2 regions of the Streptomyces sp. NPDC107562 genome follow, and region 2 is predicted to be linked to the other one. Evidence: riboswitches for the same ligand, from Rfam matches in the RefSeq annotation. Region 2 holds a riboswitch; the other holds the start of a gene.
What was found. A riboswitch is a leader RNA that binds a small molecule or an ion and turns the genes downstream of it on or off. The one in region 2 is predicted to bind cyclic di-AMP.
Positions count from the first base shown of each region.

Region 1 (4,888 bases), on a different contig from region 2:
TGGTCACCCGGTACGCGGACGCCAAGCAGGCCCTCGCCGACCAGCGGCTGTCCAAGAACCCGGCGCACCACGACGAGCCCGCGCACGCCAAGGGGAAGACCGGTATCCCCGGTGAGCGCAAGGCCGAGCTGATGACACATCTGCTCAACATCGACCCGCCGGACCACACCCGGCTGCGGCGGCTCGTCGCGAAGGCGTTCACCCCGCGCCGCGTCGCCGAGTTCGCCCCGCGCGTGCAGCGGCTCACCGACGACCTCATCGACCGGTTCGCCGGCAACGGCTCCGCCGACCTCATCCACGAGTTCGCCTTCCCGCTCCCCATCTACGCCATCTGCGACCTGCTCGGCGTCCCGCCCGAGGACCAGGACGACTTCCGGGACTGGGCGGGCATGATGATCCGGCACGGCAAGGGCCCCCGCGGCGGGGTGGCGCGGTCGGTGAAGAGGATGCGCGGCTACCTCGCCGAGCTGATCCACCGCAAGCGCGAGTCCCTCCCCGCCGAGCCCGCCCCCGGCGAGGACCTCATCTCGGGCCTCATCCGCGCCTCCGACCACGGCGAGCACCTCACCGAGAACGAGGCCGCGGCGATGGCCTTCATCCTCCTGTTCGCCGGCTTCGAGACCACCGTGAACCTCATCGGCAACGGCACCTTCGCCCTCCTCACCCACCCCGCCCAACGCGCCCTGCTCCAGGAGTCGTTGGCCCGTGGTGAACAGGCCCTGCTGGAGACCGGTGTCGAGGAACTCCTGCGCTACGACGGCCCCGTCGAACTCGCCACCTGGCGGTTCGCCACCCAGCCGCTCACCCTCGGCGGCCAGGACATCGCACCCGGCGACCCGGTGCTCGTCGTCCTCGCCGCCGCCGACCGGGATCCGGAGCGGTTCGCGAACCCGGACACGCTCGATCTCTCCCGCCGTGACAACCAGCACCTCGGTTACGGCCACGGCCTCCACTACTGCCTCGGGGCGCCGCTGGCCCGTCTGGAGGGCCGGACCGCGCTGGCCACCCTCCTGACCCGCCTCCCTGACCTGCGGCTCGCCGCGGATCCCGCCGAACTGCGCTGGCGGGGCGGGCTCATCATGCGAGGTCTGCGGACGCTGCCGGTGGAGTTCACGCCTGTGCGGGAAAAGTGACGGGCTTTCAACTATGTGATCTTCACGTGATCTGCGCGGCATGAACTTGTGACAAGTGATCGTCTGCCTATACCTTCACCCCTCAGCACGGCCTTTCGGTTTCACCGGCCGCGCAGGTCCCCGCTGTCACGCGAAAGGTCCCCGCATGCTCTCCGGGAACGGTCGTCACCGTCGCCCCCGTCAGGCGCCCGCACTCGTCGTCGCGGCCGGCGTGACCGGCTCCGCCATCGCCCTCCCCCTCCTCGCCGCCACCGGCGCGAGCGCGGCCAGTGGGACGACCTGGGACCGGGTCGCCGAGTGCGAGACCGGCGGCTCCTGGAGCGCCGACACGGGCAACGGCTCCTACGGCGGACTCCAACTCTCCCAGCGGGACTGGGAGAAGCACGGCGGCCTCACCTATGCCGCGAGCGCGGACCTGGCCAGCCGTTCGCAGCAGATCGCCGTCGCCGAGAAGGTCCTCGCGGACCAGGGCGTCGGCGCCTGGGCGACCTGCGGCCCGCTGGTGGGGCTGGAAGCGGACTCCGAGTCGGCCACGGTCGACACGGGTGTGGTCGGTGACGCGTCCAGTACGCCGCTCTACACGAGAAGCGGCGATACGGGCGGTCTGTCCAACTCGCTCGGATTGTCCCACTCGTCCGGTCGCGCCTCCTCCGGCGCCTCCGACCGGGACGGCGATGCCAAGGGGTCCGGCAGCTCCCGCGGTGCCGGGGAGTCCCGCACACCCGCGAACTCCGCGAACCCTTCGGAATCCGGCGAATCCACCCCGTCCGGCGGCTCCAGCTCCCCGGGTGCCGAGGGCTCGACCTCGCCCGGCTCCGGCGAGTCCACCGGTTCCAGCGAATCCCCCGAATCGGGCGAATCTCCCTCAAGTTCCTCGCCCTCGGGCGTGCCTTCGAGCACCCCGAGCGCCTCGAACCTCACCGGCACGGGCCTCCTCGGCTCCGGCAAGCACCGGGGAGGCAGTGCGGACGAGGACGGCGAGCGCGCCGGCGGCTCCTCGGGGCGGCACGCCTCGCGGGACGGTGCCGCCGGGCGTCCGGGCCTCGACGACGCGTACACGGTCCAGGACGGCGACACCCTCTGGGGCATCGCCGACTCCCTTGGCGTGCAGGGTGGATGGGCCTCGCTGTACGTCGTCAACCAGGACGCCCTCGGTGGCGACCCGGACCACATCGTCCCCGGTCAGTCGCTGGATGTCGGCGCGGAGTCGGTCGGCAGGTAGGGCGGGAAACGGCCCGGGAACAGCGGGAGTTCACGTCACACTTCGAGCCGAATGTCCGATTTGGTGAAAGTGTGGGATGAGTCTCAGAAGCCCTGATCGTCTTTGAAATTCCGTCGATCGCCTGTCTACGGTCGTGACCGCTCGTCACCACGAGCCCCGGGTGCCGCAACGCCGAATCCTGCCAGCGGCCCTCCGGGAACAGTCGTCGCGTCAAGCGCCGTAGGCAGGAGCGGGGGACCCAAGGTAGGTGCCGGACCCGGCAGTTGAGGAGACTCAGCGCCGGAACCGGCTTGGGGTGAAGCCACGCCTCCCAGGGAGGTGTGGCCGGGCAACTCAACCGGCCCGAACCCGACAGCTCACCTCGCAGGCGTCGGTGAGGGGATCAACCATGCTGTTTTCCAGCAAGGGCAAGCACCGTCGTGCGTCCAAGACCGTTCGCGCCATCGCCGCCGTCGGCGTCACCGGCGCCGCCGCCGTCGCCGCCCCGCTGATGGCGGCCGGCAGCGCCTCCGCCGCCACGGCCTCCGAGTGGGACGCCGTCGCCCAGTGCGAGTCCGGTGGCAACTGGTCCATCAACACCGGCAACGGTTACTACGGCGGTCTGCAGTTCTCCGCCTCCACCTGGGCCGCGTACGGCGGCACGCAGTTCGCCGGCACGGCCGACCAGGCCTCCAAGGAGCAGCAGATCCAGATCGCCGAGAAGGTGCTCGCGGGTCAGGGCAAGGGCGCCTGGCCGGTCTGCGGCACCGGCCTGTCGAACGCCACCTACACCGGCGGCGGAGCCGCCGCCGACGAGTCGCAGAGCACCGGCACCGAGACGCGCGCGACCGAGGAGCAGCCGGCTTCGCGTTCCGCGGAGCGTCCGGCCGCGAAGGAGACCGTCACCACGCCGACCGGCGACAAGGTGAAGAAGGGCGACGGCGAGTACAAGGTCGTCGAGGGTGACACCCTCAGCACCATCGCCGCCGACCACGACGTCAAGGGTGGCTGGGAGAAGCTGTTCCAGCTGAACAAGGACATCGTCGAGGACGCCGACCTCATCTTCCCGGGTCAGCAGCTGCACCTGAAGTAGAACGGTCCGCCGCCGACCCGCCGGAGGCCCCCCGGGCTCCCGTGAGGGTCACCCCCCGTCCCCACGGGCTCCCCGCCCCGGTGCGTCTTCCCCCGTACGCACCGGGGCGGGGCTTTTTCGTGCGCCGCTCGCCGTGCGGTGCACCCCCGTCTTTGTTTCGTTCGGAAACAATTTACTCTCGGTTCGGTCCTCTAGAGGGGCGACCGGCTGGCCGATCGCACGGAGCCGGTTAGGCTCGTCTCGCAGAGCCGCCGCGGTCCTGCCCATCGCGTCACATCCACGAAGGAGATGCTCGTGCCGTCCATCGACGTCGTCGTAGCCCGGGAAATCCTGGACTCCCGAGGCAACCCCACGGTCGAGGTCGAGGTCGGCCTCGACGACGGCAGCACGGGTCGTGCCGCCGTTCCGTCCGGCGCTTCCACCGGCGCCTTCGAGGCCATCGAACTCCGCGACGGCGACCCCAACCGCTACCTCGGCAAGGGCGTCGAGAAGGCCGTCCTGGCCGTCATCGAGCAGATCGGCCCGGAGCTCGTCGGCTACGACGCCACCGAGCAGCGCCTGATCGACCAGGCGATGTTCGACCTGGACGCCACCGACAACAAGGGCTCCCTCGGCGCCAACGCCATCCTCGGCGTCTCGCTCGCCGTCGCGCACGCCGCCTCCGAGGCCAGCGACCTGCCGCTCTTCCGCTACCTGGGCGGCCCCAACGCGCACCTGCTGCCGGTGCCGATGATGAACATCCTGAACGGCGGCTCGCACGCCGACTCCAACGTGGACATCCAGGAGTTCATGATCGCCCCGATCGGCGCGGAGTCCTTCTCCGAGGCCCTGCGCTGGGGCACCGAGGTCTACCACACCCTCAAGAAGGTGCTGAAGGGCAAGGGCCTGGCCACCGGCCTCGGCGACGAGGGCGGCTTCGCCCCGAACCTCGGCTCCAACCGTGAGGCCCTCGACCTCATCCTCGAGGCCATCAAGGAGGCCGGCTACACCCCCGGCGAGCAGATCGCCCTCGCCCTCGACGTCGCCGCCTCCGAGTTCTACAAGGACGGCGTCTACACCTTCGAGGGCAAGGACCGCTCGGCCGCCGAGATGACCGAGTACTACGCGGAGCTCGTCGACGCGTACCCGCTGGTCTCCATCGAGGACCCGCTGTTCGAGGACGACTGGGAGGGCTGGAAGACCATCACCGAGAAGCTCGGTGACAAGGTCCAGCTCGTCGGCGACGACCTGTTCGTCACCAACCCGGAGCGCCTGGCCCGCGGCATCGAGGACGGGGCCGCCAACGCCCTGCTCGTCAAGGTCAACCAGATCGGCTCCCTGACCGAGACCCTGGACGCCGTCGAGCTGGCCCAGCGCAGCGGCTTCAAGTGCATGATGTCCCACCGCTCCGGCGAGACCGAGGACGTCACCATCGCCGACCTCGCCGTCGCCACCAACTGCGGCCAGATCAAGACCGGCGCC
Region 1 is NZ_JBVKBE010000016.1:101,491-106,378, reverse strand. It holds gene ACZ7LV_RS32870 (cytochrome P450 family protein) at 1-1,133, shown strand, start outside; gene ACZ7LV_RS32865 (transglycosylase family protein) at 1,279-2,355, shown strand; cyclic di-AMP (ydaO/yuaA leader) riboswitch at 2,561-2,740, shown strand; gene ACZ7LV_RS32860 (transglycosylase family protein) at 2,744-3,427, shown strand; gene eno (phosphopyruvate hydratase) at 3,722-4,888, shown strand, end outside.
Region 1: linked by a shared signal. The riboswitch ahead of ACZ7LV_RS32860 (transglycosylase family protein) and the one ahead of ACZ7LV_RS23250 (transglycosylase SLT domain-containing protein) in region 2 are both predicted to bind cyclic di-AMP.

Region 2 (4,888 bases):
GAAGGCAAGGATCGCACCGGTCACTGACAACAGGAGGCACCACCATGCAGGCACGGATGACGAACCCGGCGTACGTCCTCCCGGGCGCGCTGAAGGGCGTCGGGGCGCTCCTCCAGGCCATCGGGGAGAGCGGGCTGGACCGGGAGGTCGCGGAACTGGTCGGGCTGCGGGTCAGCCAGATCAACGGCTGCGGCGCCTGCGTCCACGGACATGTGGACAATCTGCGTAAAGCGGGCGCAAGCGAGGAGCGCATCGCCTCGGTCGCCGCCTGGCGGCACGCGCCTTTCTACAGCGACGCCGAGCGCACCGCGCTGACCCTCGCGGAGACCGTGACGCGGCTGGCGGACCGGTCCGAGGAGGCGGTTCCGGACGGCTTGTGGGACGAGGTCGCCGACCACTTCGACGAGAGGGAACTGTCGGCGCTGATCCTGGCCGTCTCCCTGACGAACCTGTTCAACCGCGTCAACACCACGATCAAGGAGCCGGCGGGCACCACGTGGGGGTGAAAAGCGGACAGTGGGAAGGTAGTTGGGAATGAACGGTGGGGGTCCGGTGTCCGTATTCTCTGATCATGGCCGCACCCACCGCATATGCCGCGCGCACCGAGTACGCGCGCACCGACTACGCCCTCATCGCCACTGACCTGGACGGAACGCTGCTCCGCGGCGACGACACGGTCTCCGACCGCTCGCTCGCCGCGCTCGCGCGGGTCTCGGCGACCGGGGCCCGGCATCTGGTGGTGACCGGCCGGCCGGCGCCGCGGGTACGGCCGCTGCTGGAGATCCTCGGCGGCGGGCTCGCGGTGTGCGGCCAGGGCGCCCAGCTGTACGACGTCGGCGCGGATCGTCTGCTGTGGTCCGTCACGCTGGACCGGGAGCTGGCCGAGACGGCGCTCGGCAAGATCGAGGCCGAGGTCGGCCAGGTGTACGCGGCCGTCGACCAGGACGGCGTCGACGGGCTCACCCTCATCGAGCCGGGCTATCTGATGCCGCACCCCACGCTGCCCGCGGTGCGGATCGATCGTCGCGAGGACCTGTGGTGCGCGCCGATCAGCAAGGTGCTGCTGCGCCATCCGTCGCTGTCGGACGACGAGTTGGCGGCGGTGGCCCGCGCGGTGGTCGGCTCGCTCGCGACCGTCACCATGTCGGGGCCGGGGACGGTCGAGCTTCAGCCGTGCGGCATCACCAAGGCGACGGGGCTGGCGCTGGCGGCCCGGCACCTGGGCCTGAGCCCGGAGCGGACCATCGCCTTCGGGGACATGCCCAACGACATCCCCATGTTCGACTGGGCCGCGTACGGCGTGGCCATGGCCAACGCCCACCCCGAGCTCAAGGCGGTGGCCGACGAGATCACCCTGTCGAACGAGGACGACGGCATCGCCGTCGTCCTCGAACGGCTGCTGGCCGAGGCTCAGTACGGGCCGAAGACGTTGTCGATGGAGCCGTAGCGGTCGGCCGCGTAGTTGCAGGCGGCGGTGATGTTGGCGACCGGGTCGTACGGGTCGTACGCCGTGCCGGTCACGTGGTAGGCCTCGAAGGTGGGGTCGATGACCTGGAGCAGGCCCTTGGACGGGGTGCCCTTGGCGGCGTTGGAGTCCCAGTTGTTGATGGCCTTCGGGTTGCCGGACGACTCGCGCATGATGTTGCGGTAGATGCCGTTGTACGACCCGGGAATGCCGTTCTGCGCCATGACGTCGAGGGACTGGCGGATCCAGCCGTCGAGGTTGTTCGTGTAGTACTTGACGGTCGAGGGCATGGCCGTGGGCGCGGCCGCGGAGGCGCTGGTGGCGCCGATCAGCGGCAGGGCGAGTACGGCGGCGCCGGTGCCTGCGAGGGCGAGCCTGCGGGCGATGCGGGCAGTGCGGGTACGACTGATCTGACCGTTTGCAGTCATGGGGACTGTCCTCTCCGGCGCCTGCGAGGTGAGCTGTCGGGTTCGGGCGGGGAGCTGCCCGGCCGCCTCTTGCGAGTGCGACTTCACCCCGAGCCGTTCCGGTGTGCCGTGGTGTGCGGCGTCCGGTCCGGCGGCCTACCTGGGTCCCCCGCTCCTGCCGTGCGGTGAGTGAGTCCGTCATGGGTGGCGCGGGCGGCGGCAGGATTCGGCGTTCCGCCCGACTCGCCCGGAACGTATGCGAGAGCACATGTCCGAAACAAGAGGTCGTTTCACCTATCGCGGGATTTGATCTTCGAAAGGCGACTTGACCGCTCGTGATCCTTTGCAGCCGAAAAGAGTCAACTCGGCCGTGCGCAAAGGCGGATCGCGGCAGTCGTGTAAGGGACTCGTGAAGACGCCCGAGTGAGCCAACTCACGTGCGGGCAGAAGAATGGCAAATCGGGCAATAGGCCCAAGTCCTAGTCAACCGGCGGTCCGTGGAACGCGCTTCTCCCATGTGCGATGAAAGACCACCTCGGTGCCATAGGTGCAAATCGCCTCATTTGAGGTCAAAAACTCCTCCGCGGTGCAGGTGATCTCCGCACGCGTGCGGACCGTCGTGTCCCAGGCGAGCTCCGGGCGGTGCAGCCGGATCGTCCGGTCCGAGCGGGTGCGGGCGGACAGCGGATCGGCCTCACGGACCGTGTACGTCTCCAGCGTGTCCTCGGTGAGCTCCAGCCCGTCGGGGTACGCGCGCAGGTCGCCGTGGTCCGGACGGACCTCCAGCCGCCACTCGCCCTTGGCCACGTCCCGCACCACCAGGCGCTCGGGATGCGGTTCGTCGAGGGTGGCCGCCTCGGCGGCGCCGAGGGGTGCGGACTGCTCCGGTTCCTCGAACGTGGGGGACGGGACCGCGGTACGCGCGCGTACCGGCAGTTCGAGAGTGCTGCCGGCCGGATCCACGGTGAAGCCGGCCGCCGAGTCCGGCTGGGGCCAGATCCAGGGCCAGTACGCGGAGGCGAGGGAGAGGCGGATGCGGTGGCCGGGCGGGAAGGCGTATCCGATGCCGTCTAGCTCGACGGTGACGTCCTCGGTGGTCCCCGGGGTCCACGGCACGGCCCGGCCCCGCCCCTCGCGCGCCGACAGGTTCAGCACCCCCCGCGTCACCAGCGTCGAGGAGCCGTCCGGTGTCACGTCGCACACGCGCGCGACCACCTGCCCGCGCGGCACCTGCGAGGTCAGCCGCAGCCGCACCCGTGGCCGCCCCAGTACCCAGGTCTCGCGCGCCACCGCGAAGTCGAAGCTCGCCCCGCGCGCGTCCTCCTCCCGCTGGTCCGGCGGCAGGTCGGCCTCCCTGCCGAACGGGAGGAAGCGCCCCGCGTCGACGCCCGTGTGCTGGGGTGACCGGACGAGTACGGGCGCGCCCTGGAGGGCGTACGTGACCGTCGTCACATGGGGGGAGGGCCAGGCGGGCTCACCGGTCCAGCGGCCGGGCAGCGTCCCGTACCGGGGCGCCGGGGGATGCGCGTCCATCACGTACGACCGCAGCAGGGGTTCGCTCATGGCCCCGGTGTCCTTGCCCTTGAGCCAGTGGTCCCACCAGCGCAGGGTCTCCTGGAGGAAGCCGATCGCCGGGCCGGGCGGCAGGTCGCGGTCGGGGTACTGGTGCGACCAGGGCCCGATCAGGCCGCGCACACGGTCGGCCGGAAGGCGCTCGACCAGACGGAGCACGGTGTCGCGGTACGGGTCGTGCCAGCCGCCCACCGCGAGCACGGCGGCCTCGACCGCGCCGTAGTCGTCGACGGCACCGCCGGCCCGCCGGTGCTCGTCGCGCACCTGGTGGCCGAGCCAGGTGTGGATGAGGGGCTCGACCTCTTCGAGGCGCCGCAGCCACATGTCCCGCCAGGCGTCGCCGACGTACCGCGGATCGGGTGGCCGGCAGGCGAAGGCGAGCAGGGTCGCCGCCCGTGCGTGCATGTCCGCCGCCAGGACGGAACCTCCCAGGTAGTGCCCGTCGTTGTCGTAACGGTCGTCCGGGGAGCAGACGCTGACGACCGCCTTGAGCGGCCCGGGCGCGAGGGCCGCGATCCGCAGGGAGGTGAATCCGCCCCAGGAGATGCCGAACATGCCCACCTTGCCGTCGCACCAGGCCTGCGCGGCCAGCCAGTTCACCACCTCGACGCCGTCGCCCAGCTCCGTCGCCGAGTACTCCTCCGTCGGCGTGCCCTCGCTGTTGCCGTGCCCGCGCACGTCGACGCGGACGGAGGCGTAGCCGTGGCCGGCGTACCAGGGGTGGCGCTGGTGGTCGCGGGGCGCGGTCCAGTCGGTCAGGCGGTACGGGAGGTACTCCAGGAGCGCGGGCACGGGTTCGTCGGTGATCGGGCGCCACACGCGCGCGTACAACCGGGTCCCGTCGGGCAGCGGGATACGGAGGTCCTCGTGAGTCGTCTCGTAGGGGAAGGACGTACGGATGTGCATGGGCGTGACCCCTGGGAGGGCTTCAGCGGACCGCACGCGGAGCGCGGCGCGGCCAGGACGCGGAGGTCGTCGCCGCCGGGGCGGCGGGCGCGGACTTCGCCGCGCGCTTGCGGCCGGCCGGGTGACGGCGGCCGGGGGTCAGGGGGCGGACCTCGGGGCCGGTGTCGACGGCGCTGCGGGGCAAGGGGCACCTCTTCCGGCTAAGTCGGTAAATACCTGCTCATATCAACTGATCAAAAACATACCCGCAGTGATCCGATACCGCCTGAGGTGTAACGGTGGGCGGCCTCGGTGATCGAAACGTGACCGGATACGCTGACTTGAGTGAAGGCAGCGACCTATCGACATTCCGCGTAATCGCCAGTAGACACCAGCAGACAGGAGACCCCTCGTGACCGTCGTCGGGCCGTTCGGGCTGAGCGTGCGGGACCAGGCTCTGGAAGCCGATGTCCAGGCCGGATTGGCGGCTGTCGAGGAAGGGTTGCTCGAAGCCACCAAGAGCGAGGTCCCCTTCATCACGGAGGCCGCGCAGCATCTG
Region 2 is NZ_JBVKBE010000008.1:249,359-254,246, reverse strand. It holds gene ACZ7LV_RS23260 (carboxymuconolactone decarboxylase family protein) at 45-506, shown strand; gene ACZ7LV_RS23255 (HAD family hydrolase) at 572-1,447, shown strand; gene ACZ7LV_RS23250 (transglycosylase SLT domain-containing protein) at 1,411-1,893, opposite strand; cyclic di-AMP (ydaO/yuaA leader) riboswitch at 1,897-2,074, opposite strand; gene ACZ7LV_RS23245 (CocE/NonD family hydrolase) at 2,356-4,350, opposite strand; gene ACZ7LV_RS23240 (hypothetical protein) at 4,373-4,534, opposite strand; gene ACZ7LV_RS23235 (polyprenyl synthetase family protein) at 4,742-4,888, shown strand, end outside.